DNA from 4 places in the Clostridium sp. MSTE9 genome. Region 1 is predicted to be linked to each of the others. Evidence: predicted binding sites of a transcription regulator. Region 1 holds the regulator's gene; each other region holds the start of a gene.

Region 1 (7,461 bases):
ATTCCGTGCCGCTGGCTTTGAAAGAAGAGCGGCTGGATGATATTGTCTGCAAGCACTTTGGTCTGGATACCCACGGCGCGGATTTGACGGAATGGATCAAAATGGTCAACACCGCCATGGCGCTGACGGAAACCGTCACGATTGCCATGGTGGGCAAATATGTGGATCTGCACGACGCCTACCTGAGCGTGGCCGAAGCGCTGACCCACGGTGGCATCGGCAATCACGTCAAGGTGGATATCCGCTGGGTCGATTCCGAGCTGATCACGTCCGAAAATGTGGCGGAGGTTCTCGAGGGAGTGCAGGGCATTCTGGTACCCGGCGGCTTTGGCCAGCGCGGGATCGAGGGCAAGATCACCGCGATTCGGTATGCGCGTGAGCGCAAAGTACCGTTTTTGGGTATTTGTCTTGGCATGCAGATGGCGATTGTGGAATACAGCCGCCATGTCCTTGGCCTGGAGGACGCGAATTCTGCTGAGTTCGATCCCCAGACCAGCAACCCGGTCATCGATCTGATGCCCGAGCAGAAGGATGTGGTTCAGTTGGGCGGAACCATGCGCCTTGGCAAATATCCCTGCAAGCTGCTGGTTGGCAGCAAGGCATCTGAACTGTACGATGAGCAGCCGCTGATTTCGGAGCGCCACCGCCATCGTTATGAGGTGAACAATGATTACCGCGATCGCCTGGAGGCGGCCGGAGTCGTATTCTGCGGCAGATCCCCCGACAACCGGATTGTTGAAATGATGGAGCTTCCGAATCACCCGTGGTTTATGGGCGCACAGTTCCATCCGGAGTTTAAGTCCCGTCCGAACCGCCCGCATCCGTTGTTCCGCGGTTTTGTCGGCGCTGCCAAGGAATATAAAAGAGAAGCTTCGGTTGAATAGTATCACTTGAGACAATGAACGACTTCTTCCCCCGCCGCAGGCGGGGGAAGAAGTCGTTGAACTCACATGAGGTCATATTGTAAAGTGAATTGATGATAATACGAAAGGGTTAGAATTTCATGGAGCATAAAATCAAGGTATCTGCTCCCGTATATCAACAGATTGCGGCGGATATTGCCGCAAAGATCGTTGAGCGCAGGTACCAGGTGGGCGACAGGCTGTATGCCCGGTCTGCACTGGCCAGCCAGTACAGTGTTTCGCCCGAAACGGCTCGCCGTGCAATTGCCGTTTTGTCTGATCTCGAGATCGTTTCGGTGGTAAAAGGGAGCGGAGTCGTGATTCTCTCTTACGATAACGCGGTCCGTTTCGTTCAGCAGTTTATGGATATTAAGTCCATGTACGACCTGAAAAAGAATATTATGGACAGCCTGGATCGGCAGCGCAAAGAGGCCGAGCACATGGCGGAGTCCATTTCTGAAATATTGGACAGAACAGAACGCTTTCAGGCATTCAACCCCTTTATCCCGTTTGAAATTGAAATCACATCCAAAACACCGTATTTGAATCTTTCGATTTCCGATATTAATTTCTGGCATTATACGACCGCAACGATTCTGGGGATCCGCAGGGGAGAGATGATGATGGTTTCTCCCGGGCCCTACGCGGTTCTCTGCGAGGGCGACGTCCTCTATTACTGCGGCGATACGGACTGCCAGCAGCGCGTCCGCAACTTCCTGTACCCGGAGCATCCGCCGGAAAAGGCGATTCTTGATAAATTACGTGCTTCCCACCGAGATGGGAAGGAATAAAAACGGCATCCTTTCCTTTGCCTTTACCGGGCAAAGAAAGGATGCTGTTTTTTCATGTGGAGTTTATCCGTGTATATCGATCTTACAAAATCCAGCGATTCCGTCTGATTACAGAGAGTTTCCCTGCCTGTTATAGAAAATCAGCATCTGCTTTACGATGGTGGTTTGCTGTGCTAAAATATCTACAGCAAATATCGCAGCATTGATAAAAATGAGCATATAAATCGTGCTTCTTACGAGGATACAAAATGAATCTATGTGATGTGTATCAAAACTATTATCAGTATATTTTCAACTATGCTCTCAAATTGACCTGTCATCCTGAGGATGCACTTGATGTAACGCAGGACACTTTTTTAAAAGCAATGCAAAAGCTGGATACCCTGGAAAATGAACAGGCATTGGCAAGCTGGTTAAGAACAATCTGTTTCCATGAATTCGTTAACAGGGCCAAAAGGGACCCGAAGAAATATTTAATGGAACCAGTCGAATGGGAAAAGCTGGAGAGGGAAGGCGTTCTGCTGATCAATGCAACACCGCAGCCAGAGGATGAAGTGATCGTTGAGGAAGAAATCAGGAGCTTGCAAAACGGGTGTTTTTTGGCGATGGTAAGAAAGCTGACGCTACATCAGCGTATCGCATTTTCTCTAGTGGACATGTACGGGCTTCCGATCGAGCATGTCGCCGGAATACTGGACATCTCCAAGGGTGCGGCAAAAGGACTGTTATACCGGGCCAGAATGAATATCGATTCTTTTTTCGCCGATCACTGCAGTATCATTTATGAAAAGAACCCTTGTTCCTGTAAAGCGTGGATCGCATTTTCTCTGAACCGTTCCAACCTGCAGAGCAAGGCGAAAAAACTGATTGACAGATTAGATTTTGAACAGAAAAACTATACTTATGATGAAAGTGTCAGAAAAAGAGTCATGTACTTGTATCGTCATATGCCGGAACAAAAGCCGCCTGATGAATGGTATCAAAGTGTTTTGACCATGCTGATGTGAAGTAATCCTAATAATTTATTATTTTTTATTCAAACCGTATTTTTTGCATTTTGATTTTGTCTTTATAGGTAGTTGTTTTAAAACAATGCACAAAAGAAAGGATGAAATCATCATGGAAAAAGTAACAAACGGTTTTGAATTGTTTATGACAGAAACAAACGGTGTGGGTCAGGCATTTATGGATGCTATCTTTCAAATGTCGGAGAAAAGCGCTCTTGATAAAAAGACGCATGAATTAGCATATATTGCTGTTCTTGTGTCGACAAAGATGTATGGAGGACTGCCATTTCATATTCACCGCGCAACAGAACTCGGCGCAAGTAAAGATGAGATCAAAAGCGCCATGCTGGTATCTATGCCAATTGTCGGCATACAGGTTGCAGATGCTTTGCCCTATTTGACTGAGATGATGGAAAAATAGATATCACGTAAAATTCAGCGAAACGGGTCATCCGGAAAATTCACCCATTGTCAAAAAACGATACAGAAAAACAGCATCCTTTCTTCGACCATTATCAGGCAAAGAAAGGATGCTGTTTTTGTATAAAAGATTATCTGCGTTCCGATTTGCTCTGCAAAAAGAAAAACGCCGTGTCAGGAGCAGGTTTCAAAAGGAAATTGCAGCAAGAGCGGTGAAGCGATCTGTATCCCGTCATTCTTTGTTCGTATTCATCCCATAACCGCGCAAAATATCATTATGATTGATCGTTGGAAAGAATGCGCCATAAAATATGCGCGTTCATAACAAAACCATACTTTTCATATAATCTCTGCGCTGCGGCATTCCCATCAATTATTTTTACTTCCACATGCTTCGCGCCGTATTCACGAAAGGCTTTCATTGCCCAATCCATCAGCAGCGCCCCATAGCCCCTGCCGCGGTATTCCTCTTTGACAATCAGGTAATCAAGCTTTCCTTTTTCTCCGTGTATATCGATCTTACAAAATCCAACGATTCCGTCTGATTCTTCTATCGCAGAGATCATCGACGTTTTGCTGTTCAGAACTTCCCGAAACAGCTCCAGCGTATCCTCGATAGGGCGCCCCGGGTAGAATCCCGAATGATGGGCGGAAACCTGATTGTGGTATTCTGCAAGAGCTTTTAAACATTCCGCTAACTGATATACTTCGCCGGGCAGTATGTTTTTTGTTATCATAACGGCCACCTCTCTATGAACAATATCAATATGGAATACACACATAGCAAGCATGCGGATATGCTTGCATCAATATTTTATATGGCGGAGCGCCATCGTAAAGCAGAGGTTGATTTTCTTTGACCGGTCGCCATGTGATTTGCATGGATATCACATGGAGCCGGGATACATCCTTAAGTTCCAAGCTAAAAAAGAAAGGTGAACGGCCGAAGCTGTTCACCCTGATTTCTTTATTCCGCCTTATTCTTAAACAGCAGTATCATCCGAAGCGTCTTTTTCCTCCTGATGATCGGAAATGCGGTAGCACAGCGTCATCAGGCTGTCGTTCAAATGGACGTTTTCCACTACGGCGTCCGGGTACTTCATCGAAATGTCAAAATGACTGAAATTCCAAAAGCTGCGGATGCCGAGGCTGTACAGCTGTTCAGAGAGCTTTTCGGCGCTTTCCCGCGGGATGCAGAGGATCGCCATGGCCGGCTGCTCCGCCTCGCAGAATTCTTTCAGGCGCTGTGTGTCGGTTACCGTAATGCCGTTGATCTCGGTGCCGATTTTTGATGGCGAGTTGTCGAAGATTCCCACCAGCTGGAATCCCTGCGTGGTAAAGGCCATATGTAGCGCCAGAGCCTGTCCCAGGTTGCCGGCACCGATCAAAATGGCCTTGTAAGAGTTCGAAAGCCCGAGAATTCCCCCGATTTCCCGCTGCAGCTGATCGACAATGTAGCCGTAGCCCTGCTGTCCGAATCCGCCAAAGCAGTTTAAATCCTGGCGGATTTGAGAAGCAGTCAGACCCATTTTCTCAGACAGCTCTTTGGAAGAGATACGGGTCATCCCCATTTTTTTCAGATGCGTTAGAAAGCGGTAATAACGCGGGAGCCGCCGGATCACGGACATGGAAACGTTTTCCCGTTTAGACATTCAGTCCACCTCCAATAATTTTAAGTATTCCTTTGATACAGATTGCCCACAAAACAGTAGAAAGAAACTTTCAGTTTCTCCCCCGCCTACGGCGGGGGAGAAAGCTCTTTTTTCGCCCGTTTTATGAAAGATTAGTACACTTAGATAACAAATTGATGAATCACTGTCAAAACAATCAGGTGCAAGGGGTAAAACACGTAAAAAAACCATTTGCCCGCAGGGGAAGTGCCGCGCTGCCCATTGTAGCGGAGCAGCAGGGGAACAGCCAGAAGAAGCCCGAACTGGAAGAATCCGCCCCACGGCGGCGCGTCGCTGAGCAGAGAATTGCTCCAGGCCAAAAAACCGGCGGTGGCCGCGGCAGCTCCCGTGAACACAAACATCTGACGCTTTGGATTAAGCCGGTTTGCTGCGAAGATCATCGTAAAGATTACCGCAAAGACTGACCAGTCGCCAAAGGAAGCCAGCAGCATCAGAAGCATCAAGCCCAGCCACCAGAAAGGCTGATACCGCATCCTGTCCAGAATCGAAAGAGAGAGAAGAGCGAACAGGAGTGTGAACAGCACGTTCAGGCGAACAGGGGCAGACAGGACATTCAGGTTTCCCGTCATAAAATAGTGATAGGGTATCTGAGAAATCACCGCGAAGACAGCCAGCCTCGCCGCATATCTGGTACGGCTGCGGGTCTGGTAATATCCCTGCGCGATGAAAAAGCACATGATTGGAATTGTGGTTCGCCCGATCACGTGGAGAAGCTGGCCGGGCGCACTATAGGTTCCCAAAAACAGCCATGCAAAATGGTCCGCCAGCATGGCGGCGGCTGCGATCAGCTTCAGGGAATGCGCGGTAAAACCACGATAAGCGTTCTTTTTCAATCGGCTTGTCTTTCCCTTCTGTTGGGATGAGGGTCTCTGTTCGTGCAGAGAAACTAAAAACAAGTGAAACTTATTATGAAGTAAAACGAAAAGCTTGTCAATGCCTTTCAAAGAATCAAACGCGAGATCGATAAATTTTTATCGTTCAATTAGACGATATTTATACGTCTATGCCCAAAATTGGAAAAAACTGTGAATATTACATCACTCCAAGCTGTTTCAGACCGAAAATCAAAAGAAACATGGTCACAATGGAACAGATGGAGGTGTAAACCACCAGCTGACCCGCGAGCTTGCCGTCAGAGCCCATCTGCTGCGCCATCGTGTAAGATGACACCGCCGCGGGAGCACCCAGCATACCCATCAGTGCCGCCAGCTCTTCATTGCGGAAGCCCAACGCGACGGCGACGGAAAGAAAAAGCAGGGGGGCGAGAATCAGTCTGTTGAATACACCGATTATCAGCGGCTTGCGGTAAACCCGAGTGTCGGCGAATGAGAAGGAAGCGCCCAGACCGATCAAAGCCAGAGGAGTGGCCGAACCAGCAATATCGCCGACGATTTTCTCCGCCACATTCGGCAGGCGGATACCGAAAAACAGGCAGCTCAGACCCAATACCGCGCCGATGATGAGCGGATTTGTAACGATCTTTTTTGCGATCGAACCAATCTGGATTTTCTGGCCGCGGAACACTTCCAGCAGAATCACAGAGAGAAAATTGTACATCGGCACGATCAAAGAGATCAAAAGAGCTGTGATTCCGGCTTTCTCCGGGCCGAACAGCGAAGCGGTGACCGGCAGGCCGAAAATGACGAAATTGCTGCGGAACGAAGCCTGCGCCACAGCGCCCCGCTGGCGGTTGTCCTTCAGCGTCAGCAGAACGATCAGGATCGATAAAAAATACATGCACAACATCGCGATAAAGCCGTAAATCATCAGACGCGGACGCACCATACCGCTCAGGTGTGTTTGATAGATATTGTAAAACAGCATGGTCGGCAGAAAAATACGGAAAACCAGATTATTCAGCTGGTCTACCGTTTGGTCGCCGATCATTTTTTTCATTTTTACAAAGTAGCCAAGAGCCATTAAAGTGCAAAGAGGAGCGATTACCTCTGCAGATAAGATTAAATTATCCATTCAGGTCGTTGTATCCTTTCCAGAACAAGGGCGCGGGGAAAACAAATACTTTCTCCAGTGGTTTTTACCGGAACTGTCATCAGCGCGGCGATTTGCCCTCTGTATTCGGCGGGAGAAATCAATGCAATTTTTTCAATTATAGTATATTTTATAACAAATGGCTATACCTAACGGGGCCTATGGCAAAAAAATATCATGCAATCTCTGCCGTGGGAACTTCTGCTTTCGGACAAATCCATAAAAACCATCTGATTTTCCCAAAGGGAGAGCGAACGAAGAATTCTGCAATCAAAATATAAATAAGTGGGGGATTACTTGCATAAACAAGAGCAAGTTTCCCCTTTTTTGCATCTTATGGTAGGGAAAGGAGCGTTATCATGTCTACCAGAAAAGGAATCGATGTCTACAATGGGACAGGTAAGGTTGACTGGCTGCTTGTAAAAGAAGCCGGGTACGACTTTGCCATGATAAAATCCAGCGAAGGACACACACTGGCAGATCAAAGCATGAGTGAAAACCTGACAAAGGCCGCGGTGGCCGGGCTGCATACCGGCGTCTATCACTGGCTGCATGCCGTTACAACAGAAGAAGCGGCAAAAGAAGCCGCGTTTTTTCTCAATGTGGTCCGGGGCTGCAAAATGGAATACCCTGTGGCTTTGGATGTGGAACAGGATACTAT
Region 2 (7,461 bases), on a different contig from region 1:
ATGATGACATAAGAAACGCCGATGAAGGTAAGCATGTTCGCTGCGATCTCTCCGGTAAAGGCGCCGCTTTCTTCCCAGTGGCAGTTCTGCGCACCGATTTTGATGTTTGTGCCTTTCGCGGCTTCGACTGCCGCGGGAAGATCGATAAACGGAACGCAGGCGACGACCTCGCACGCTGCGTCCTTGACCAGCGGGGCAACCTCAGCCAGCAGCGCTTTGGTTTCCTCGGGATTTTTATTCATCTTCCAGTTGCCGGCAATAACAGCTTTTCTCAATTCTTTATTCATAGGATTTTCTTCCTTTCTATCGGTACTGGGACGATCCCCAGAAATGGAAAGATGGGGAAGCCCCGGTCAAAAAAAGGGCAGACTTCCGCCTGCCCTTTCACATCCTCAGTTTTTATCGTTCAGGCAGGCAATGCCGGGCAGTTCCAGGCCCTCCAGAAATTCCAGAGACGCGCCGCCGCCGGTGGAGATATGAGTCATTTTATCCGCAAAGCCAAGCTGCTCCACGGCCGCTGCGGAATCGCCGCCGCCGATGATGGAAACCGCGCCGCTTTCGGCAACGGCTTTCGCCACCGCCACTGTACCGGCCGCAAAGTTTTTCCATTCGCTGACGCCCATCGGCCCGTTCCATACAACCGTTCCCGCACCCTTCAGGGCAGAGGTGAACAGCTCCTGCGTTTTCGGCCCAATGTCAAGGCCCATCCAGCCGTCCGGAATCTGGTCGGAATCGGCGACATGATGGTTCGCGTTTTCGTCGTATTTGTCGGCAACCACGTTATCCAGCGGAATCAGGAATTTTACATTCTTTTCCTTGGCCTTTGCCATCATTTCCTGTGCAAGGTCCAGCTTGTCGTCCTCGCAGATGGAGGTGCCGATGGAATAACCCAGTGCTTTCATGAAGGTGTAGGCCATGCCGCCGCCGATGATCAGTGTATCCACCTTGTCCAGCAGGTTGCTGATCACGCCGATTTTATCCGAAACCTTCGCGCCGCCCAGAATCGCAATAAAGGGGCGCTTCGGGTTCGCCAGAGCGTTGCCCATGACGGTGATTTCCTTCTGAATCAAATAGCCGCATACGGCAGGCAGGTAAGCTGCCACGCCTGCGGTGGAAGCGTGTGCGCGGTGCGCGGTACCGAACGCGTCGTTGACGTAGATCTCTGCCAGAGAGGCCAGCGCCTTCGAGAATTCCGGATCATTTTTTTCTTCTTCTTTATGGAAGCGCACGTTTTCCAGAAGAGCGACTTCGCCTTCCTTTAAAGAGGCACAAATCGCTTTGGCGCTGTCGCCGATCACGTCCTTCGCCATCTGCACGGGCTGGCCGAGCACCTTCGAAAGGTATTCCGCCACGGGAGCCAAAGAGTATTTGGGGTTGAATTCACCCTTCGGGCGGCCCAGGTGAGAGCAGAGGATGACCTTTGCGTGATGATCGATCAGGTAGCGGATGGTTTTGAGCGCTTCATCGATGCGCTTGGGGTCTGAAATGTTTCCCTCACCGTCAAAAGGAACGTTAAAGTCGCAGCGGACCAAAACGCGTTTGCCCGCAACATCAATATCTTCCACACTCTTTTTGTTCAGATAGTTCATAAGCTGCACTCCTTATTGTTATGATATATGGATTTGCTTTTCAGCAGATTGCTGATTTCTTTCCCCGCCGCGGGCGGGAGAAGAAATCGTTGTTTTTAATAGAGTCCTTTCAAAGCAACTTGGCTATTATAATGATTCTGATTCGGCTGTATGGAATTTGCCAATCAATATTGTTAAATTATTAATTATCCGATCCCATTTTATCCTATTTTTGCCGTCTTTTCAAGTGCGCGAATCGATATAAATTCGATTTGCGAAAAAAATTACCATGTAAAGCTGCGCGGGTGACCAATGCGGGTCAAACGGGGGTAATCCCATTGACGCAGCGCCTCGTATACGCCGATCGCCACCGCGTTGGAAAGGTTCAGGCTGCGCGCCTCTTCCAGCATGGGGATACGCACGACGGAATCAGGGTTTTTCTGCAGCAGTTCCTCCGGCAGTCCGGCGGTCTCTTTGCCAAACACCAGGTAGCTGTTGTCCGGGTAAGAAACCTGTGTGTGGGTGCGCGGCGCCTTTGTTGAAAAATAGAAAAAATCCCCGGTATTTTGTTTGAAAAAATCGGACAAAGTAGCATAGTAACGAATATCGAGCAAATGCCAGTAATCCAGCCCGGCGCGTTTGAGTTTTTTATCGTCGATGGTAAAACCCATCGGCCCCACTAAATGCAGGGTAGCTCCGGTTGCGGCGCAGGTGCGCGCCACGTTGCCTGTATTCTGGGGAATTTCCGGTTCTACCATAACAATGTTCAGGGTCGCCATGATTCGGGGTATCCTTTCGAGTTTAGTTTGGGAATAATTGTCGTTTATCATACCAATCATAATCCAAGCGGGGCAAAAAGTCCATCTATAAATTGCAAATCTGCAGTTAAAAAATGAAAAGCCGTGTCGCTTCTGCCGCGGGCCGGAGAGATAACGAATGATTTACAGCAGGGCAGAAAACCGATCAATAAATTGTAAATCATTCGGAAAAGATAAAGTATGAAAATTGGTTTTGCCATAATCTTTCTGATTATCTATGGAATCTGGAGGGAATAAATAATGTCGGGTCTGAAAATGATCTACACCATATGGAGGGTATGCGATATGTATAACGAAACAAAGGGATTTGTAAAGGGCATAAGTGCGGGGCTGGTAGCCGGCCTGGCGGTAGCCAGCGTCAGCAGCAAAGCGATGAAAAGCAACCGTCAGCTCAAGCGTACCGCTGGCAAGGCGATGCGCAAAGTGAATGGTGTGCTGGACAACATGGAGTATATGTTCAAATAAACATGGCCCAGGCACGGCTGCCGTAAAACGGATGTGAAATTTCGCACCGTTTTACGGCAGCTTTCGTTTTAGGGAAAATCTGCAAAAAACCGGCACGATTCCCTTGCCAAAGACTTTTGAATCAGATAAACTACTGAATAGAAGATGCTCCCGCCGTGGGTGGGAGAAAGAACGCAGATTTATATCAGATCAGGCGGCCCAGCCTTGGGAGGATTTCGAGCCATGCGAGTTTCGGAGCAGGAGATACTGACGATTTATAAGAAAGGATACAGCGCCCTTACTTCGCTGCATGGGGCGTTGTTTCAGGCGCGCCGCGATTTTTTCCAGGGCAAAGTACATAAGGTGAAAGGGCGTATTTCAGACCATGAGGACGGAATGCAGGTGCAGGTGCGCTATGCGGTCTCTCCGGGCGGCTTTGTCTGGGAGAAGCACAGCGATCACCGCCTGACAGAACAGGCAAGTTCCATACCGGGCGGCTGGGCCCTTTCTTTTTATAATGAAAACGGTGGCGTGCGCAGCCGCATGGAATACGACAAGGAGCATCACCTGCAGCGTGTGGAGTATTATGCACCCGACAGTGAAGTGCAGGAGTCTCTTTCCATGATAGCGGAGCATTCCGACGAGCTGATGTGGACGCACAGGCAAGAAAACGGAGAGCAAATCAAAACCGTTCTGCGTGCCTGCCCGATTCAAATGGGCACAGCAGAGCAAGCGATGATCGATTCCGAAGCAGGCGAGCCGCAGATTCTCGCAGCGCGGCTGGACGGCGATTTCTGCTATTGCACGGAGGAGGAATACCGTCAGCGTACGGAGCTGCAGGATCGTCTGAGCAGCGGCGTGATTCCATCCATTCCCGTGTTTGTACCGGACAAGCCTTCACCCGAACCGATGGCCGCACAGAAAGAAGAGCGCGTGGAGGAAGAAGAGTCTCCTCTGATTTTACCGCAGCCGCAGGAGATCACGGTTCCTGATTTAATGGAGCAGATTCAGAAAATGGAAGAGAATCTGTGTGTGATCCGGGGGCATCTATGCGCCGAATCGGAAAAAATGCAGAATTTTCCAAAAAAAGAATCCACCCAGCCGGATGTTCCTGAACCGGTTTGCGAACCGTTTTCGGAACAGCCCGAGGAGTGCGCTCCTGTCCGCTATACGGTGGCAAAGCGTGGGGCAGACGGCGCCATCCGCGCGCCGGGCTTTTATTCCGGTACGCATCCTGTACTGCCGGAAGCCGCTGAGGAAATCCCGCGCGCGGTACAGTCGATCGTCATCAGCCAGACGGAGCGCTACCGCTATTTCGGCGAGCTGCTGGATGGTCTGCGCCACGGCCGGGGCCGCACGGAAATGCCAGACGGCAAAACCGCGTACGAGGGCACCTATTCCCGCGGCCGGCGTGACGGCCTGGGCGCTTACTATTATAAAACAGGCCGGCTGTGCTATGCGGGCGCATGGCGAAACGATCGCCGGGAGGGAGTCGGAGTCGGCTTTCGACCGGATGGCAGCAGCCTTTACGCGGGCACATGGCGGAACGATCGCCCCAGCGGTTCCGGTGCGGTGATTGGCCCGGACGGCTCTGTTTGCTACGCGGGTTCGATTGAAAACGGCCGGCGCCACGGCGTGGGGGCCAGCTTCCGCACCAAAGACGGCACCCTGCTGGTCGCCCGGTGGCAAAACGGCACTCCCAGCGGCGACGTCACGCTGTTTGACGCCGAGGGCCGCATTTGCTATACCGGCCAATGGCAAAACGGAGCGCGCCACGGAATTGGCACCTCTTATCTGCCCAACGGGCAAATGCAAATAGAGTTTACCGGCAGGTGGCAAAACGGCGAACCTATTTCGGGGGTCTATTATGAAGACGGCCTGCCCGCGCGTGTGCTTTCACCAGAAAAATCCCAAGAAAGCGATGGAAAGAAAAAAGACAGAAAAATGTAATAATTCATAAATTGTTAACATTTCGTCTATGAATTGGACATAACTGATTTTACCAAGGAAAATCCTGAGAAATCCAGGCGTACCAAGGCTTCGCGGGTTGTTAAAATTTCAAAAAAAGGCAAAAATGTCCTTGACAATCTGTCCCGCATCCCTTATAATTCAACTAAACATATAAGCGGTATGGCTGTGTGTTTCTTACGAAACCTTGTTATTTCCGCTTGTCCCGGGGGGCGAAACCTGGGGCTGCCATGTATGTTTACGTTTCATAAGCACAACGCAAATACGCACAAACAAAACAAATTTTTAAGGAGGACTAAAAAGGATGAACAAAACCAAAAGCAAAGTTTTGTCACTGATCCTGGCTTCCGCCATGATCGTGTCGAGCTTTTCTTCCCTGAACTTTGCATCCGCTGCTACCAGAACCGAAACCGGTATTGTTACCATTTCCGGGGACGATGAGATTTATCTGGTCAGCGATCCGGACAAAGCGAGTAAGTACATTGACATTGAAGACTTCATTGGTACCGGCACGGTTGAAACCTATGATAAGGAATCTACCAGTGGCGCAGAGGTTGTCAAAATTACTCACGTTTCTGGCGATAAGCTGCTGAAGTTTGATGATGAAACCATTTCCGTGAAATCTGATGTTTCCGGTAAAGAAGTCATCAATGTACGCTGGGAAGCGGACGGCGAGCGTGACGACAAAGATGTTACCGTAAAGGCTGACAAGGACATCACCATTTACACGAATGTAATCGATGAATTGTTCCTTGGTGAAGCAGGTGCTAGCAGTTTGACAGGAACTGGCGCTGAAAAGCCTGGCGACGTCAAAACTGCTGCTGTGAATGAGCAGTACCTCAATATTGGTGTCTACAATGCCATTCAGGCGGATTCCACCAAAAAGGTATATGCTGCAGATGCTACTGCGGATAACCTTTTGGCGAACTATGAGGAGGCCGACCTTAACACATTAGGGTATTTCAGTGCTGGCAGTGCCGTTGAAGGCATGATCAGCTTGGAAAAGGATAAGATCTTTAAGAAAGACTCTATTGCCGTTGATGCGACGACTTCGAACATTATTAAGCTGAAAACAAGCTTTGTAGGAGACGCTGATAAGGATGATGTTGATCTGGCGGATACCGGTAAGGCTGTTTTGAAGATCAAGCTCGGCGATAAAAATGATCTTCCCAATGAGAAGAAGAAGGATGTCACCGTTTCTGTCGATAAGAAGTGGAACGCTGATATTGATCTTACCACAGGTGAAAAGGCAGCCACCACTCAGGCATGGGAGATTAACAAGCGTTCTGGTAAGACCTATATTGCTCCTAAGAGCACAAATCTTGACTGGGACGATAAGGACGACTGGAATGAGCATAAGGACGACAACAACATTAATGTAGTCGGTAGCTATGATACAATCGTTGCTGACAAAGAAATTAGTGTTTTGGGCGGTTCTGTGGGCAATCTCGAATCCAAAGCCAGCATCAGTGTAGAAGGTGGTACCACCGGCACTCTGAAGGCTCCGATCGTTGAAGTAGAAGGCGGTACTACTGGTCTGATTAAAGACAAGGCCACTACTGTTAATATTTCCGGCGGTAAGGTTTCCGAAATCGCTGCGAAAGACAGTGACAGCACTCCTTCCACGGTTACCATTACTGGCGGTGAGATCACCGGCAATGTATTTGGTAACAAGGTTTCTATCGATGCGGATGATGATGATATCAACACCGTAATCGGTGGAAAGGTAACTGCTGATTCTGATGATGCTGATGCACTTACGATTGATGCGAGCAGCGATGCTACTGTTACCATTAAGGGCGCAGTAACAAGCAAGGGCGAAAGCACCATTCTGATTTCTGGCGAGAATGTAACGCTGAATACAGTTGATGGTGATTACAGCAATGACATCAGCTTTGAAGATTTTACAGGCACCATTAAATCTTTGGTTAACACGAATGACGATGTCAATCTGTCAGAGGAATCCGTAGTTGTTTTGACCAGCGGCGTTTTGACTGCGAATACCGTTGATGTGGAAGAGGATTCCAAGATTACGGTTGCCCAGGCTAACGTTGAGAGCATCAGCGGCGAAGGAACCTTTGCCTTCCCGGCTGGCAAACTGTTTGTTGAAGACGGCATTGACAGCGATACAATTCTCGTGATCACTGATGGTCTGGTAGTTGGCGCAACTGCTTTCACCTCTTATGAGGATGCGGTCGATGGTTCCGACCTGAACACCCTCGGTTATACTTTGGAGACAAAATCTGCTTCCAGCACAACCGAAAAGCACGTGATTAAGTCTATCCAGTTTGCTGGTGTACAGTTCGATAAGACTGATCTGACCATTGCAAAGGGCTATTCCGATACCCTGACTGTTGCAAACTATCCCACCGGCACCGCTCTGCCGGCTGGCTACTCCATTGAGTGGGACGTAGACGTAAATGATGATTACATCACCGTAACCACCGAAGGTAATGTAGCTACTGTAAAGGCTGTTGACTACAGCACTGACCGTGCGGTTGATAACCAGGGCAAAATTACAGCTACTGTTGTTGATGCTGATGGCTATGAGGTTGAAGAGCTTCTCACCGCTTCCATCAATGTAACTGCTGTTGCTGTTCCTGCTTCCGTTGTAACTCTGGATACCACTAAGCCGGTTACTGTTGGAACCAACGCTGTGTACC
Region 3 (7,461 bases), on a different contig from region 1:
ATGTGGTCACCAAAGAGAAGCCTTATGGGATGACAATGAGAAAAGGCGTTTTTGCAGGGGGAGATGTCGTTCATCAGCCTGCGACCGTAGTCCTTGCGATGAAAGAGGCAAAAAAGGTTGCCGAGGGAATCGCTTCGTATGTAGACGCCATCAAGCTTCTGGAGCTGTAACAGCATCCGGTTCATGGAGCCGAAGGGTTGCGCGAGTTTTCTTCTGCGTCTGGTTTGATTTAAGAACACATAGAAAATGCAGTTCGGCCCCCCTTGTGGCTGTGCTGCATTTTTGGTGCTTAGAGCGGCTGTGCCGTAAATCGTCAGACAATGCGACCATGGTGAAATTCTTCCGGAGGGCTGTGTTCTTTCCCGAAAAGCCGATCCTGCAGGGGACAACTTCTTTCGCTTGTAGGATTGAAAAAGAATTTCTGGTGATTTATGATTGATAATATCGAAAACAAATCATTCTCTTTTCAGCAAAAGCCGCTGTCAATCATGGGGGGAATCACAATGAAATACGTTGCACTGTTCAGAGGGATCAATGTCGGCGGAAAAAACATTGTAAAAATGCAGGATTTAAAGCAGCTCTTGCTGGATTTGGGGTTCCAGCAGGTCAATACGTATATTCAAAGCGGCAATGTGGTTTTTGAGGCCGCTCTGGAGGAAGTACCTTTGCGAGACAGGATTCGTACCGCCTTTTCGGAACGCTTTGGGTTTGAAAGCGATGTGATTCTGCGCAGCATGGACGAAATGGATACCCTGATTCATCGCCTGCCATTCTCAGCGGAGGAAATAGCGAAAGCGGAAGCCGCCGATCCGCAGGTGGAACACCTGTATGTATATTTTTTAGAGAACCCGCCGGAACCGTCAAAGCTGGACGCCATTTGCAGAAAGTACACTGGCCCGGACCTGTTTCAGGCAGGGGAGAGGGAAATCTATCTTCTTTGCAGCGAAAGTATCCGCAAGTCAAAGCTGGCGATCGGCATATCAAAAGCCTTTGATTCCGCTACCGCGCGCAACTGGAAGACCGTTCTCAAACTGACGGATATGCTGGCCAAGCTGTGAGGCTGGTTTCAAGTGGTTTTTATACCCGAGGGGACATTCGGGATACCTGCTTTGGGCATGAGCAGAGCCTTAGATCAACATTTGAATTTGCGTAAAAAATAAGAACAGGGATTTCTCCCTGTTCTTATTTTTTATAGAATTGCAGGATTTACCCCTCGGGATATTTCCCTAGACTTATCTCCCGTAGTAGGCGTCAAGATACATCTGCCGGATTTCGCTCATCAGCGGGTACCGGGGATTCGCGCCGGTGCACTGGTCATCGAAGGCGTGCTCGGTCATTTCATCGAGCGTTGCCAGAAACGCGGCTTCGTCAACGCCCCAGGCCTGAATCGACTTCGGGATGCCGATTTTGGCTTTGAGCTCTTCGACTGCGGCAATCAGGCCGTTGAATTTTTCTTCCTCATCCTTGCCGGGAATGCCGAGGAAATCGGCGCATTCGCGGTAACGCTCCAGCGTATGCGGATACTGATACTGCGGGAAGGTTCCCATTTTGGCCGGGCGGGGATCGGCGTTAAAGCGCATGACATAGGTGATCATCAGCGCGTTGGCCACGCCGTGCGGCAGGTGATGGAAGGCCCCCAGCTTGTGCGCCATAGAGTGGCAGACGCCGAGGAACGCGTTGGCAAACGCCATGCCCGCCATGGTAGAAGCGTCCGCCATTTTTTCGCGCGCGATGGGGTCCGCTGCGCCGTGCTCGTACGCCCGGGGCAGATAGGTGAAGATGTTTTTCAGGGCCTTCAGCGCAAGGCCGTCGGTGTAATCCGTTGCGAGCATGGCGGCGTAGGCTTCCAGCGCGTGGGTCATGGCGTCGATGCCGGAAGCGGCGGTCAGCCCCTTGGGCATGTGCATCATCAAATCCACGTCTACAATCGCCATTTTGGGCATCAGCTCGTAATCGGCCAGCGGGTATTTGATGCCGGTGGCCTCGTCGGTGATCACGGCGAACGGCGTTACCTCCGAGCCGGTGCCGGCCGAGGTGGGGATGGCGATGAAATAAGCTTTTTCGCCCATTTTCGGGAACGTGTACACCCGCTTGCGGATATCCATAAAGCGCATGGCGAGGTCCATAAAATCGACTTCGGGATGCTCATACATCGTCCACATGATCTTGGCGGCATCCATCGCAGAGCCACCGCCCAGCGCGATAATGCAGTCCGGCGCAAACGCTTTCATAGCGGCCGCGCCTTCCTTGGCGCAGTGCAGGGTGGGGTCGGGCTGAACATCGAAAAAGGTCGTGTGCGCGATTCCCAGCTCGTCAAGGCGGTCGGTAATACTCTTTGTATATCCGTTGCGGAACAGGAATTCGTCGGTGACGAGGAATGCTCTTTTTTTGTTCAGCACATCTTTCAGCTCGCCCAAAGCGACTGGCAGGCAGCCCCGCTTAAAATAAACCTTTTCCGGGGCGCGGAACCAAAGCATATTTTCTCTCCTCTCCGCAACGGTTTTGATGTTCAGCAGGTGCTTGACGCCCACGTTTTCCGATACGGAGTTTCCGCCCCAGGAGCCGCAGCCGAGTGTCAGCGAGGGGGGAAGCTTAAAGTTATACAGGTCGCCGATGCCGCCCTGCGCGGCGGGCGTGTTGATGAGCACGCGGCAGGTTTTCATCGCGGCGGTGAACAGCCGGAGTTTTTCCGGCTCGGTTACGGTGTTGATATACAGGGAAGAGGTGTGGCCGTATCCGCCGTCTGCTACCAGACGCTCCGCCTTCTGAATCGCGTCGGCAAAATCCTTGGCGCGGTACATGGCCAGAACAGGGCTGAGCTTTTCATGGGCAAATGCCTCCTGCGGCTCTACGCTTTCCACCTCTCCGATCAGAATCTTTGCGTTTTCTGGTACGTCAAAGCCCGATAGCTTTGCGATGGCGTGTGCGGACTGGCCGACGATCTTGGAATTGAGCGCGCCGTTGATCAGAATCGTCCGGCGGACCTTCTCTGTTTCGTCCGGGTTGAGCAGATAGCAGCCGCGCGCCGCAAACTCTGCTTTAACCTGCTCGTAGACGCCGTCCAGCACAATCACGGACTGCTCCGAAGCGCAGATCATGCCGTTGTCGAAGGTTTTGGAGTGGATGATCGAGTTGACGGCCAAAATCAGGTCTGCCGAATCGTCGATGATGGCGGGGGTGTTGCCCGCGCCCACGCCGATGGCCGGCTTGCCGGAGGAGTAGGCGGCCTGCACCATGCCGGGGCCGCCGGTGGCGAGAATCAGATCCGCTTCTTTCATGGCCTGATTGGTCAGCTCCACGGAGGGGGCGTCGATCCAGGCGATGATGCCCTTGGGCGCGCCTGCGGCCACGGCTGCATTCAGAACCACCCGCGCGGCGGCAATCGTGCTTTCTTTTGCGCGCGGATGTGGGCAAATGAGGATGGCGTTCCGGGTTTTCAGGCAGAGAAGCATTTTAAAAATAGCGGTGGAGGTCGGATTTGTCGTGGGAACCACGGCAGCGATCACGCCGATCGGCTCCGCGATGGTCTGAACGCCGAACGAGGTATCCTGCTCCAGCACGCCGCAGGTTTTGGTGTTTTTATACGCGTTGTAAATATATTCGGAAGCATAGTGGTTCTTAATGACCTTGTCTTCCACGATCCCCATGCCGGTTTCTGCAACTGCCAGCTTTGCCAGAGGAATCCGCTGATGGTTTGCAGCCATGGCTGCAGCCAGAAAAATCTGGTCCACCTGTTCCTGCGAATAGGTAGAAAAAAGCTTCTGGGCATTGCGCAGCGCGGCGATTTTAGAGGTAAGAGTTTCTACTCCGTTGTCATATACAACTACGACGGGTTCCTGTACGGCGATCTCGGGAGCTTTTTTTGTAGCCATTTCAATTCCTCCGATTCAAAAATGTAAGTGAATGACTGGGTGGATGAACGATACAAATGATATTGTTATTTTTTTAACTATATCTCACATCCCTATTATATCTAACTTGTTAATTGTTTGTCAATCTATTTTGCGTGAAAATTGAAAGAATTTTGATCGGAGTATTTTGTAAGTTCATTTTACGGAAAAAAGACTGGTGCTTTTCTCTGTCAAAAGACCACTAAGTATGTGGATTCTTGAAAGGCGTGATAAAAACTGTTCAGTTTGATAAAAAATAGTCAGCATTAAAAATAAAAAATAATAAAAATTATAAGCCAAAATGTTGACTTTACCTATTTTATATACTATAATGAGCGCATCAAATGAATGTAGGACGTTTAAATTATGGTGTATATGGGTTCCACAGATGCCGAGCTGTCGGCAGAAGATAAAAAGTCTGTAGTTGATATTACAGTAGAATACGTGATGGGTAAAATCAGCAGAAAGGAATGGAAGCCGGGCACCAAGATCCCCACAGAATTTGAATTGGTAGAAACGCTGAAAGTCAGCCGCAACTCTGTGCGGGAAGCCATTAAGGTGCTGATAGCTCTGGGTCTGCTGGAAATTCGCCGTGCGGATGGTACTTATGTGGTGAATCGCTTTTCAGAAAAAATGATGACCCCGTGGGCCTGCAGTCTGCTGCTGGAGGATGATGATTCTCTTGCTCTGCTGGAGCTGCGCATGGTAATTGAGCGGGGGATTTTTTCTCTTGCCATTCAGAAAGGTACTGAGGAGGATATGCGCGCCATTTATGACGCCTCTGAACACTTTATCGTTTTAGCGCAGGATGTACAGGCGACCTCTTCCGAAATTCTGGATGCAGACATCCGCTATCGGGAAAGAATCTGTGAGGCGTCGCATAATCACCTGACGGCGCGTCTGAACGATATGATCGCTTTTGCCAGCCTTCATTCCCGCGAAAAATCCATTGAAGAGGCCATCGCCTGCAATGATCGCTTTCACATGGTAGACTCTCACCGCAAGCTGACCGAAATTATTGTGCAGCGGCGTACCGCCGATTTGAATGAAGTGCTCAGCTATTGCTACAAGTACTGGGGAATTGCACTGCAGAATCAAAAATAGAAAAACGGCCGGTCAACTGTTTGACCGGCCATCCAGAAAGCGCAGGATGGCCGGTTTTTGAAAGAAAGACTTTTGAAGAATTACTATTTAAACATCCGACGTTGGTTGTTGTTTTCTACATGATAAGATGTTTGTTTAGAAATTAACTATACAGATTGTGAAAATAAACTGGGGAAATGCTCGAAAAATGGCGAATGGGTCGGGCCCCCTAAAAAAGTGTAAGCGGCTGGTCGGGAACATCCTGATGAGTGAATCAACAATACAATGCCTGTGAATAAGGAGGAAAAGAAATTGGAAACAAAGGAACTGCGGAAAATCGCCAGCAAACTGCGGCTGGAAGCAGTACGAATGGTTTACGAGGGGAAAGACGGTCACCCTGGGCCGGCATTGTCTGCGGCAGATATTGTGACCACCTTATATTTTGACGCCATGCGGGTAGACCCAAGAGACCCCCATTGGCCGGACAGAGACCGCTTTATTTTGTCCAAGGGCCATGCCTGTCCGATCTGGTATGCCGCACTCAATGAGCGCGGTTACTTTCAGCCAAAGGTGGAACATTTTCATCTGCGCGGGCTTCACAGCATGTTCCAGGGGCACCCCTCGATGAAGAATACGCCCGGCATTGACATGACTTCCGGCTCTTTGGGCAACGGGATCGCCATCGGCGCGGGAATGGCCCTTGCGGCAAAAATCACGAACAGGCCATATTACACCTATGTGATCTGCGGCGACGGCGAGCTGCAGGAGGGTGTTTGCTGGGAGGGCGCCAATGTCGCTACCGGCCAGGGCCTTGATAACCTGATTGTATTTGTGGACAGAAACGGTTGGCAGAGCTACAAAAAGATAGAACAGACCATTGGAATCAACAACCCGGCAGACCGCTTTCGCGCATTCGGGTGGCATGTGCAGGAAATCTGCGGGCACGACATAGAGGCCATTCAGGCGGCGATCGCCGTAGCGAAAAGCACAAAAGGATGCCCTAGCTGCATTGTTTGTGACTGCGTGAAGGGCAAGGGCGTCAGTTACATGGAAAACAACAATGCGTGGCACAAGGGTGTGCCCACGGATGAAGAATATGAGCTTGCCGTAAAAGAACTGGGGGTGCCGACAGATGACTGAATTTAAAGGAACGCGGGAGGCATTTGCCGCCGCCGTGATGGATATGTCCGAGACAGATGAGAGAATTGTGGTGGTCTCTCCGGATTCTTTGAAAGCGATGCGGGCCGTGCCGTTCGGAGAAAAATACCCCGGCCGTTATGTGGAATGCGGGATCGCGGAGCAGTGCGCCGTAGATGTGGCGGCCGGACTGGCCAGCTGCGGGCTGATCCCCTTCGTTGGAACCTACTGCGGGTTTCTCACCATGCGCGCCTGCGAGCAGATGCGCACCTTTGTGGGCTATACGGAGTTAAACGCAAAGTTTGTCGGGGTAAATGCCGGCCTGCTCGGCGGCGAGCGGGAGGGTGTGACGCATCAGTTTTATGAGGATATCGGTATTCTGGCGAGTATCCCGAATTTTACGATCTTAACGCCCGCGGATCCGGCCCAGTGCTACCATGCAGTTCGGCTGGCGGCGGAAATTGACGGGCCGGTTTATGTGCGGGCCGGAAGCGGCCGCGAAAAGAATGTATATGACAAAAACGCACCGTTTTCCACAGATGGAATTACGGTGTGGAAAGAATATGGGACCGATGCGGTCCTGCTGTCAAACGGCTTTGTGCTCGACCGTGTGCTTGCGGTGGCCGAGCTGCTGAAAGAAGAGGGGATTCTGGTCACAGTGGCGGATGTCAACATTCTGTATGGCAAGCAGCAGGATCAGATTTTAGAGGTCATTTCCAGAAGCAATCAGCTGTTTACTGTGGAAGATCATAACATCAATGGCGGGTTGGGTTCTTATATCAGCCGTTTGGTGTGCGAAAACAATCCGGCGATGGTTCACCGGATTGCGCTGACCGGCTATGGGGAATCCGGGCCTGCGGAACCCCTGGCAGATAATTACGGATTTTCACCGCAGTCCATTGCACAGACCGTTCGCTCCACGCTGAATCGGTAGTATTTTGCGGTTCGGAATCTGGAGGAAAGAGATAGAGCGACATAGAAAAAGGAGAGCGACTTCAAATGGAAAAACTAAAAGTGGCAGTCATTGGCGCAGGCGGAAAAATGGGAACGCGCACAAGCAATAATCTGGCCAAAAGACCGGATTTGTTTGACCTGAAGCTGGTGGAGAATTCCCCGGCCGGGGTCGAGAGTATCCGTGCCCGCGGCCTGGACGTGACCTCGGTGGAGGAAGCCTTTGCTGAAGCGGAGGTGATCGTATTTGCCGTGCCGGATACCCTGATCAAAAAGCTTTCGGAAATTTATGTCCCGATGATGCGGCCGGGAGCGGGCCTGCTGATTTTAGACCCCGCAGCCGCGGTGGCGAAAGAACTGATCCTGCGGGATGACTGCACTTTTGGCGTGGCCCACCCTT
Region 4 (7,461 bases), on a different contig from region 1:
GTGCGACGGCGACGCGCTGGTGCTGAAAACGCCGATGCTGCTCGAAATTCTGGGAACCATCCGCGAGCTGTACCCTGATCTGGATGCGGTTCGCGTCTATGCTTCCGCCAAGGACATTCTGCGCAAAAGCCATGAGGAATTGTGTCAGCTGCACGAGGCAGGGCTCGAGATGGTGTACATTGGTCTCGAATCCGGCAGCGACAAGGTTCTGGAGGAAGTCAACAAGGGCATCACCAAGGCCGAGATGATCGCGGCTGCAAAGGCGGCCATCGACGCGGGCCTGCGCCTTTCGATCAGCATAATCTCCGGACTTGGCGGGCAGGAGTTCTCGCGTGAGCATATCCTTGAAACCGCGGACGCCCTGAACCAGATGCAACCCGACTACGTGGGCATGCTGGTTCTGCACGCCGGCAACGACACCGACATGTTCCGCAAAATCGCGGAGGGAACGTTCCGTCTTCCCTCCGCGACGCAGGTGCTGGAGGAGATGAAGCTGCTGATCGAGAATCTGGATTTGAAGCATTGCTACTACACCAGCGCGCACGCCTCCAACTATATTGACGTGCGCGGGCGTTTGCCGGAGGACAAAGAAGCGATGCTGCGCAACATTGAGCGCCTGACCGAGCTGGTGCGCAAAAGAGAAGCTCGCCGATAAATAACGAACCACGTTTGCCGCCTGAAGAGTCCTACGACTTTTCAGGCGGTATTTTATTTTTTATATATAGGAAAAACCGCCTCCGGGAGCGAATTCCCAAGGCGGTTTTTTCTGTATAAAACCTCAAGCTAAACTAAAAAGGCGAACAAACAAATTTAACTGATTTTTGCAAGGATTACAAAATTCAGCACGAACAGGATGGTAGCGACCCACAGGATGGGGTGAATCTCTTTTGCCTTGCCCTTCACTGTCTTAATGATGCAGTAGAACAGGAAGCCTGCGGCGATACCATAGGAGATGCTGTAGCAAAGCGCCATGAAGATACCGGCGAAGAATCCGGGAATCGCGTCTTCCATGTCTTCCCACTTAATGTCGCGGAAGGAGCTGAGCATCATGATACCGACAATAATCAAAGACGGGGCGATGGCCGCGTCGGGAATCGCACTGACAAGCGGTGCAAAGAATGCGCTGAGAATAAACATGGCTGCGGTGACAACACTGGTCAGGCCGGTGCGTCCGCCCGCGCCGATACCGGCTGCGCTTTCCACATAAGTAGTGGTGTTAGAGGTACCGAAGATCGCACCAATGGAGGTAGCGGTCGCATCCGCGAACAGCGCTCTGTCCATCTTGGACGAAAAGCCCTGATTCTCTTCCAGCGTCTTTTCATCCTGCTCGGAGAAAATGCCGGACTTGCGGCCGGTGCCGATAAAGGTGCCGATGGTATCAAACGTATCAGATAAGCTGAATGCGAAAATTGTCATCAAAACGAGGGGAAGCTTCGAAGCATCCGAGAACAGCGACTGCATGCCGGGGTTGCCGAACGCCGCGCCGAAAGTCTCAGGCAGCTGGCTGACCGCGTCGGAAAAGCTGACGGAATTGCTCATGGAGGTCAGGCCCAGCGGAATACCGATCACGGCAGTGACCAGAATGCCGAGCAGGATCGCGCCCTTTACGTTGCGGATAATCAGAATCACGGTGAGGATAATGCCGAACAGCGCCAGCAGAACCGCCGGGGAGTTGAACTGCACAATCGCGGGAACAATGCTCGAATTCGCAATGACTGTGCCGCCATCCAGAACGATATTCTGGCCGGGGTCAGAGGTAAAGGTGAGCAGGCCGCACTTTTTTACGCCGATATACGCGATGAACACGCCGATACCGCCGCCGATCGCGTGCTGCAGCATGGGAGGAATTGCCTCGATGATCATTTTACGGATTCTGGTGACCGTAATAATAATGTTCAGGATACCGCACAGGAAAACCATCGCGAGAGCTTCCTGCCACTGAAAGCCTAAACCGAAGCAAACGGTAAAAACAAAGAAAGCGTTCAGGCCCATACCGGGAGCCTGTGCATAAGGTACGTTGGCAAACAGCCCCATCACAAGGGTACCGATCACCGAAGCAATAATGGTTGCCAGAAAAACCGCGCCCCAGGGCATTCCCGTCTGCGACAGCATGCTGGGGTTTACCATAATAATGTACACCATGGTAAAGAAGGTAGTTACGCCTGCCATGACCTCGGTTCTGACGTTGGTGTTCTGACCCTTCAGATCAAAGAAATCTCCCTTGGGGTGAAACGTGACCTGTTTGTTTTCCGCCATTCGTTCATTCCTCCTGAAATAAAGTAAGAAGCCAAATGCGGCTTCTTAGGGATTTTGCCTATCTTTTAGGACTTGAATCAACAATCCTAAGTATAGAGAATTCCTCGCTTAAAATCAAGTGTGCGAATCGACAAATTTTTCGATTTGGAAACAGTTTATTCATAACTTTTTTAAGAATTTTACATGATTTCTTTCTTTTTTCGAAATAATTGGCTCTATATCATTGTCACAATGTGCGGTTATTTATACTTGAAAGAAGGGTTTGCTCTGCAGAACAAACCCTTCGACATCGATACCAAAGAGACAGCGGACTGATTTAGTACGCGACACCCTGCCATTTCATCGCTTCAGCCACCTTCAAAAAGCCTGCGATATTTGCACCTATCACCAAATCCCCTTTATGGCCAAACTCCTCGGAAGCCTGATACGCATTATGAAAAATAGTCGCCATAATCTCTTTCAGTTTTGCATCCACCTCTTCAAAGCTCCAGGAATAGCGCATGGAATTCTGGCACATTTCCAGACTGCTCACCGCAACGCCGCCCGCATTGGAGGCTTTGCCGGGAGAGTACAGAACATGGTTGGAGCGGAATATCTCAATCGCCTCGGGAGTGCATGGCATGTTGGCTCCCTCCGCCACAACGGAGACCCCATTATTCACAAGCTGTTGTGCGTGTTCGCTATTGATCTCGTTTTGCGTGGCGCAGGGCAGAGCGACATCACATTTCACACTCCAGATTCCACCGCAGCCCGGGGTATATACCGCTCCGGGAACACGCTCAGCATACAACTTAATTCTGCCGCGCTCCACCTCTTTGATTTGCTTCACCACCGCCAGATCGATCCCGTTTTCATCATATATATAGCCGTTGGAATCTGACATGGCAACTACTTTTGCCCCCAGCTGCGCCGCTTTTTCATTGGCATAAATCGCTACATTTCCTGAACCGGAGACCACTACGTTTTTTCCTTCTAAGGAATCCTGTTTTATGTAAGACAGCAATTCCTGTACAAAGTAGCACAACCCATAACCGGTTGCCTCTTTACGGACCAGAGAGCCGCCGGAGTACAGGGATTTCCCGGTGAAGGCGCCGGTAAATTCGTTGCTGAGCCGTTTATATTGGCCAAACATATACCCAATCTCCCGTGAGCCTACTCCAATATCGCCCGCAGGCACATCGGTATCTGCCCCAATGTGTTTGGTCAGCTCTGTGGCAAAGCTTTGGCAGAATCGCATAACTTCGCCCTCGCTTTTGTCTCTTGAGTTGAAATCCGCCCCACCCTTTGCACCGCCGATCGGCAGGCCTGTCAGGGAATTTTTAAAGGTTTGCTCAAACCCGAGAAACTTGAGTATAGAAGCATTCACACTGGGGTGTAAACGCAGCCCGCCTTTATAAGGGCCAATTGCAGAGTTATATTGAACGCGCCAGCCACGGTTTACCCGTACTTCGCCTTTATCATCAATCCAGGATACCCGAAACTGAATCATCCGTTCCGGTTCCACAAGCCTTTCTATGATACCTGACGCTACCAGATCCGGTCGTTTTTTCACCACGGGATCAAGGGATTCCAGAACTTCCTGAACAGCCTGAAGAAATTCCGGTTCACCTGCGTTACGCTGGCATACGTCTTGATACACAGACAACAGATATTGATTTTGAAAGGACATGTGGATTACCTCCTCTAACAAATTGTTCTGATTATACCCCCATTTTTGAATTTTTTCAATACTTAAGCTTCATTTTATTGTATTTTTTTGATTTTTTAAGTATTTTTAAATGATTATAAGCTCTATTTATGAATTATATAATATAAATAAGTTCATTTATAAATTCCACACCATCATCAAAAGTGACTGTTCCTTCCGTGTTTTCGGCCTCAAATATAGGCACATTTTTTCATGAACGTAAGAAAGGAACGGTTCCTTGCTGGAATCGTTCCTTTTATGCAGATTATTTGTATGGAATAAAAACCCACACGATTGATCAAAAACTTATTTTACGCGCTCTTTCAGCTTCTCGAGCTCGTCATGCAGCTCTTTGGGCAGCTTGTCGCCGAATTTCTGGTAGAATTCCTCAATGCCCTCAGCTTCCTTGGCCCACTGTGCCTTGTCAATCTTCAGGATGCTGCGCAGCGTCTCGAGAGAAATCTCATCCTCAATGCCGTTGATGTTGATATCCTCCGCCTTGGGTACAAAGCCGATCGGGGTTTCCTCCGCATCTGCTTTTCCCTCTACGCGGGCGATGATCCAATCCAGCACGCGCATGTTGTCGCCGAAGCCGGGCCACAGGAAATGACCTTCGTCGTCCAGACGGAACCAGTTGACGTTGAAGATTTTTGGAGCCTTATCGCCCAGAGTTTTGCCCATCTCGATCCAGTGGCCGAAATAGTCACCCATGTGGTAGCCGCAGAATGGCAGCATCGCCATGGGATCGCGGCGAACGACGCCGACAGCGCCGGCAGCGGCGGCTGTGGTTTCGGAAGCCATGATGGAACCGACGAACACACCGTTATCCCAATCGCGGGACTGATAGACCAGCGGAGTGGTCTGCGCGCGGCGGCCGCCGAAGATGATGGCGGAAATCGGCACGCCCTCGCCCTTATCCAGCTCGGGGCTGATGCAGGGGCAATTCTTGGCAGGCGCGGTAAAGCGGCTGTTGGGGTGCGCACCCTTATCAGAGGAAGTAGTGCCGTCCCAGGGCTCGCCCTTCCAGTTCAACGCGTTCTTGGGCGGGTTCTTGTCAAGGCCCTCCCACCAGACGGTGTTGTCGTCAAGATTATGCGCAACATTGGTAAAGATGGTGCCCCTCTTGGTGGACTCCAGAGCGTTGAAGTTGGATTTGGCGTTCGTGCCGGGCGCGACGCCGAAGAATCCATTTTCGGGGTTAATGGCATACAGTCTGCCGTCCGCACCGGGACGCATCCACGCGATGTCGTCGCCGACTGTCCAGACCTTATAGCCCTTACTGCGGTAACCCTCCGGCGGAATCAGCATCGCCAGGTTCGTCTTGCCGCAGGCAGACGGGAACGCCGCCGAAATATAGGTGACCTCGCCCTCGGGATTCTCGATGCCCAGAATCAGCATATGCTCCGCCATCCAGCCCTGCTGACGGCCCAGATTGGATGCAATGCGCAGCGCAAAGCATTTTTTGCCCAGCAGAACGTTTCCGCCGTAACCGGAGTTCACGGAAATGATGGTGTTATCCTCAGGAAAATGGCATATGTAGCGCTTTTCCTGATCGATCTGGCATTTGCAGTGCAGCCCGCGCACCCACTCGGGATTATCGCCTAAAACATCCCAAACCGCCTGGCCAACACGGGTCATGATCGCCATGTTCAGCACAACGTAGATGGAATCCGTCAGTTCAACGCCGATTTTTGCCAGAGGAGAACCAACCGGGCCCATGGAGTAGGGAATCACATACATTGTGCGACCCTTATAGCTGTCCCGAGCAATATCATAAAGCATCTCGTAGGCTTTCTTCGGCTCCATCCAGTTGTTAGTGGGGCCTGCATCCTCTTCCTTGCGGGAGCAGATAAAGGTACGATCCTCCACGCGGGCAACGTCATTGACCGCTGTGCGGTGCAGATAGCAATCCGGCAGCTTTTCCTGGTTGAGCTTAATGAGCTCACCGGTAGAGCAAGCCTCTGCTCTCAGCTGTTCGATCTGCTGCTCTGAGCCGTCGATCCAAACGACCTGATCGGGGCTGACAAGAGCTTTCATTTCTTCGATCCAGTTCAATACCGATTTGTTATTTGTCATTCCAGTTCTCCTTCCGGCCTGATAGCCAAATACGATAACTCTGGTTTTATTATAATCGATTTTGGCTCAGGAATCAATTGATATTTGTGGATTGTCAACCAAAAAACAAACGGAATATCTGTTAAGTTCGTTTAAAGAATCACGAAAAAAACACTGCCTGCCAACCCTTTCCAAGCCAGTACTTATTTTACCCGATAAAGCCCGTTCATTTTTTCCTCCGCCGAAAACAGAGGAGAAAATTCCGGCTTTTACACAAGGTGCTGCAATCGGCTCTCATGCTTCAAAATTAAGCTGAATGTCCATAGTAGCGAGCGCGTTCAGAGTAAGCCCGGCGCGCCTGCCCGCCAAAAACTCGTAGTACCCCTGCGACGCCACCATCGCGGCGTTGTCCCCGCACAGGGAAAGCTCGGGCCGGTAAAACTCCCATCCGTTCTCACCGCAGATTCGCTCCAGCTCGCGCCGCAGCAGCGAATTGGCGGAAACACCGCCCGCAATCACCAGCCGGCGTTCCTTGGTTTCACGCATGGCGGCAACTACGTTGCGCACCAGGCAATCCACCACCGCGCGGCGGAACGAAGCCGCCAGATCGGCACGGGGAAGCTCGTCCCCTTTTTGCGCGGCATTGTGGATCAGATTGATGACCGCCGTTTTCAGCCCGGAAAAGCTGAAATCAAACGGAGCGCCATCCACCGACGGATGCGGCAGGGAAAACGCGTCCGGATTCCCCAGCTCTGCCTCTTTGTCCAGAAATACGCCGCCCGGGTAAGGCAGGCCCATGGCACGGGCCGCCTTGTCGAATGCTTCGCCCGCGGCGTCGTCGCGCGTGCAGCCCAATACGCGGAACTCGGTATAATCCGTCACATGTACAATATGCGTGTGCCCGCCGGAAACCACCAGGCACAAAAAGGGCGGCTCGAGCGAGGCGCTCGTCAGATAATTCGCCGCTACGTGCGAGCGCAGGTGGTGCACCGGCACCAGCGGCACACCGGACGCAAAGCTCAGCCCTTTCGCAAAATTTACACCGACCAAAAGCGCGCCGATCAATCCCGGTGCGGCAGTGACCGCGATCGCATCCAGTTCCTTTATGTTTGTTCCGGCGTCGTCCAGCGCCTGCTGCACCACGCCGACAATGGCCTCCGCATGGCGGCGCGAGGCTATTTCCGGTACCACACCGCCGAATTTGCGGTGCTCCAGCACCTGCGACGCAATCACAGACGACAGCACACGGCGGCCATCCTCTACTACAGACGCAGCCGTTTCATCGCACGAGCTTTCAATTCCTAACAATCTCATTCCTGTTTCCCCTTTGTCTGATTCCACGGTTTTTCGCCCTGCGCCCAGCCCTGCTCCGTCCAGTAAGTCCGGTCTGCAGGGTTATCCGCAAACTTGAATACCGCCTGCTTCATGATAAAAAACATCCCCTTTGTCCGGATGGACGTCGA

The links. Region 1 encodes Rex, which represses fermentation and respiration genes when NADH is low (regulators of the CRP and FNR family bind a similar motif). Its sites were predicted from a motif close to ATTGTTAANNNNTTAACAAT; they were not measured.
Region 2: pgk (phosphoglycerate kinase) is a predicted target of Rex. The motif match lies at 1,759-1,778, and genes of this name have one in related genera.
Region 3: adhE (bifunctional acetaldehyde-CoA/alcohol dehydrogenase) is a predicted target of Rex. The motif match lies at 3,934-3,953, and genes of this name have one in related genera.
Region 4: HMPREF1141_RS01165 (phosphoenolpyruvate carboxykinase (GTP)) is a predicted target of Rex. The motif match lies at 6,110-6,129, and genes of this name have one in related genera.

What each region holds. Positions count from the first base shown of each region.
Region 1 is NZ_AKFU01000033.1:149,275-156,735, forward strand. Features, by position in the region: gene HMPREF1141_RS08380 (CTP synthase) at 1-884, shown strand, start outside; gene HMPREF1141_RS08385 (GntR family transcriptional regulator) at 1,004-1,693, shown strand; gene HMPREF1141_RS08390 (RNA polymerase sigma factor) at 1,942-2,700, shown strand; gene HMPREF1141_RS08395 (carboxymuconolactone decarboxylase family protein) at 2,813-3,121, shown strand; gene HMPREF1141_RS08400 (GNAT family N-acetyltransferase) at 3,396-3,857, opposite strand; gene HMPREF1141_RS08405 (redox-sensing transcriptional repressor Rex) at 4,104-4,772, opposite strand; gene HMPREF1141_RS08410 (TraX family protein) at 4,913-5,644, opposite strand; gene HMPREF1141_RS08415 (AEC family transporter) at 5,844-6,782, opposite strand; gene HMPREF1141_RS08420 (glycoside hydrolase family 25 protein) at 7,160-7,461, shown strand, end outside.
Region 2 is NZ_AKFU01000026.1:28,971-36,431, reverse strand. Features, by position in the region: gene tpiA (triose-phosphate isomerase) at 1-287, opposite strand, end outside; gene pgk (phosphoglycerate kinase) at 393-1,589, opposite strand; gene trmL (tRNA (uridine(34)/cytosine(34)/5-carboxymethylaminomethyluridine(34)-2'-O)-methyltransferase TrmL) at 1,853-2,347, opposite strand; gene HMPREF1141_RS05855 (hypothetical protein) at 2,672-2,851, shown strand; gene HMPREF1141_RS05850 (MORN repeat protein) at 3,074-4,780, shown strand; gene HMPREF1141_RS05845 (cell motility protein) at 5,103-7,461, shown strand, end outside.
Region 3 is NZ_AKFU01000013.1:70,825-78,285, reverse strand. Features, by position in the region: gene HMPREF1141_RS03110 (NAD(P)-dependent oxidoreductase) at 1-170, shown strand, start outside; gene HMPREF1141_RS03105 (DUF1697 domain-containing protein) at 504-1,058, shown strand; gene adhE (bifunctional acetaldehyde-CoA/alcohol dehydrogenase) at 1,233-3,872, opposite strand; gene HMPREF1141_RS03095 (GntR family transcriptional regulator) at 4,257-4,994, shown strand; gene HMPREF1141_RS03090 (transketolase) at 5,259-6,113, shown strand; gene HMPREF1141_RS03085 (transketolase C-terminal domain-containing protein) at 6,106-7,044, shown strand; gene HMPREF1141_RS03080 (phosphogluconate dehydrogenase C-terminal domain-containing protein) at 7,110-7,461, shown strand, end outside.
Region 4 is NZ_AKFU01000005.1:12,777-20,237, reverse strand. Features, by position in the region: gene HMPREF1141_RS01180 (radical SAM protein) at 1-655, shown strand, start outside; gene HMPREF1141_RS01175 (NCS2 family permease) at 811-2,256, opposite strand; gene gdhA (NADP-specific glutamate dehydrogenase) at 2,573-3,925, opposite strand; gene HMPREF1141_RS01165 (phosphoenolpyruvate carboxykinase (GTP)) at 4,250-6,019, opposite strand; gene tsaD (tRNA (adenosine(37)-N6)-threonylcarbamoyltransferase complex transferase subunit TsaD) at 6,293-7,312, opposite strand; gene HMPREF1141_RS01155 (flavodoxin family protein) at 7,309-7,461, opposite strand, start outside.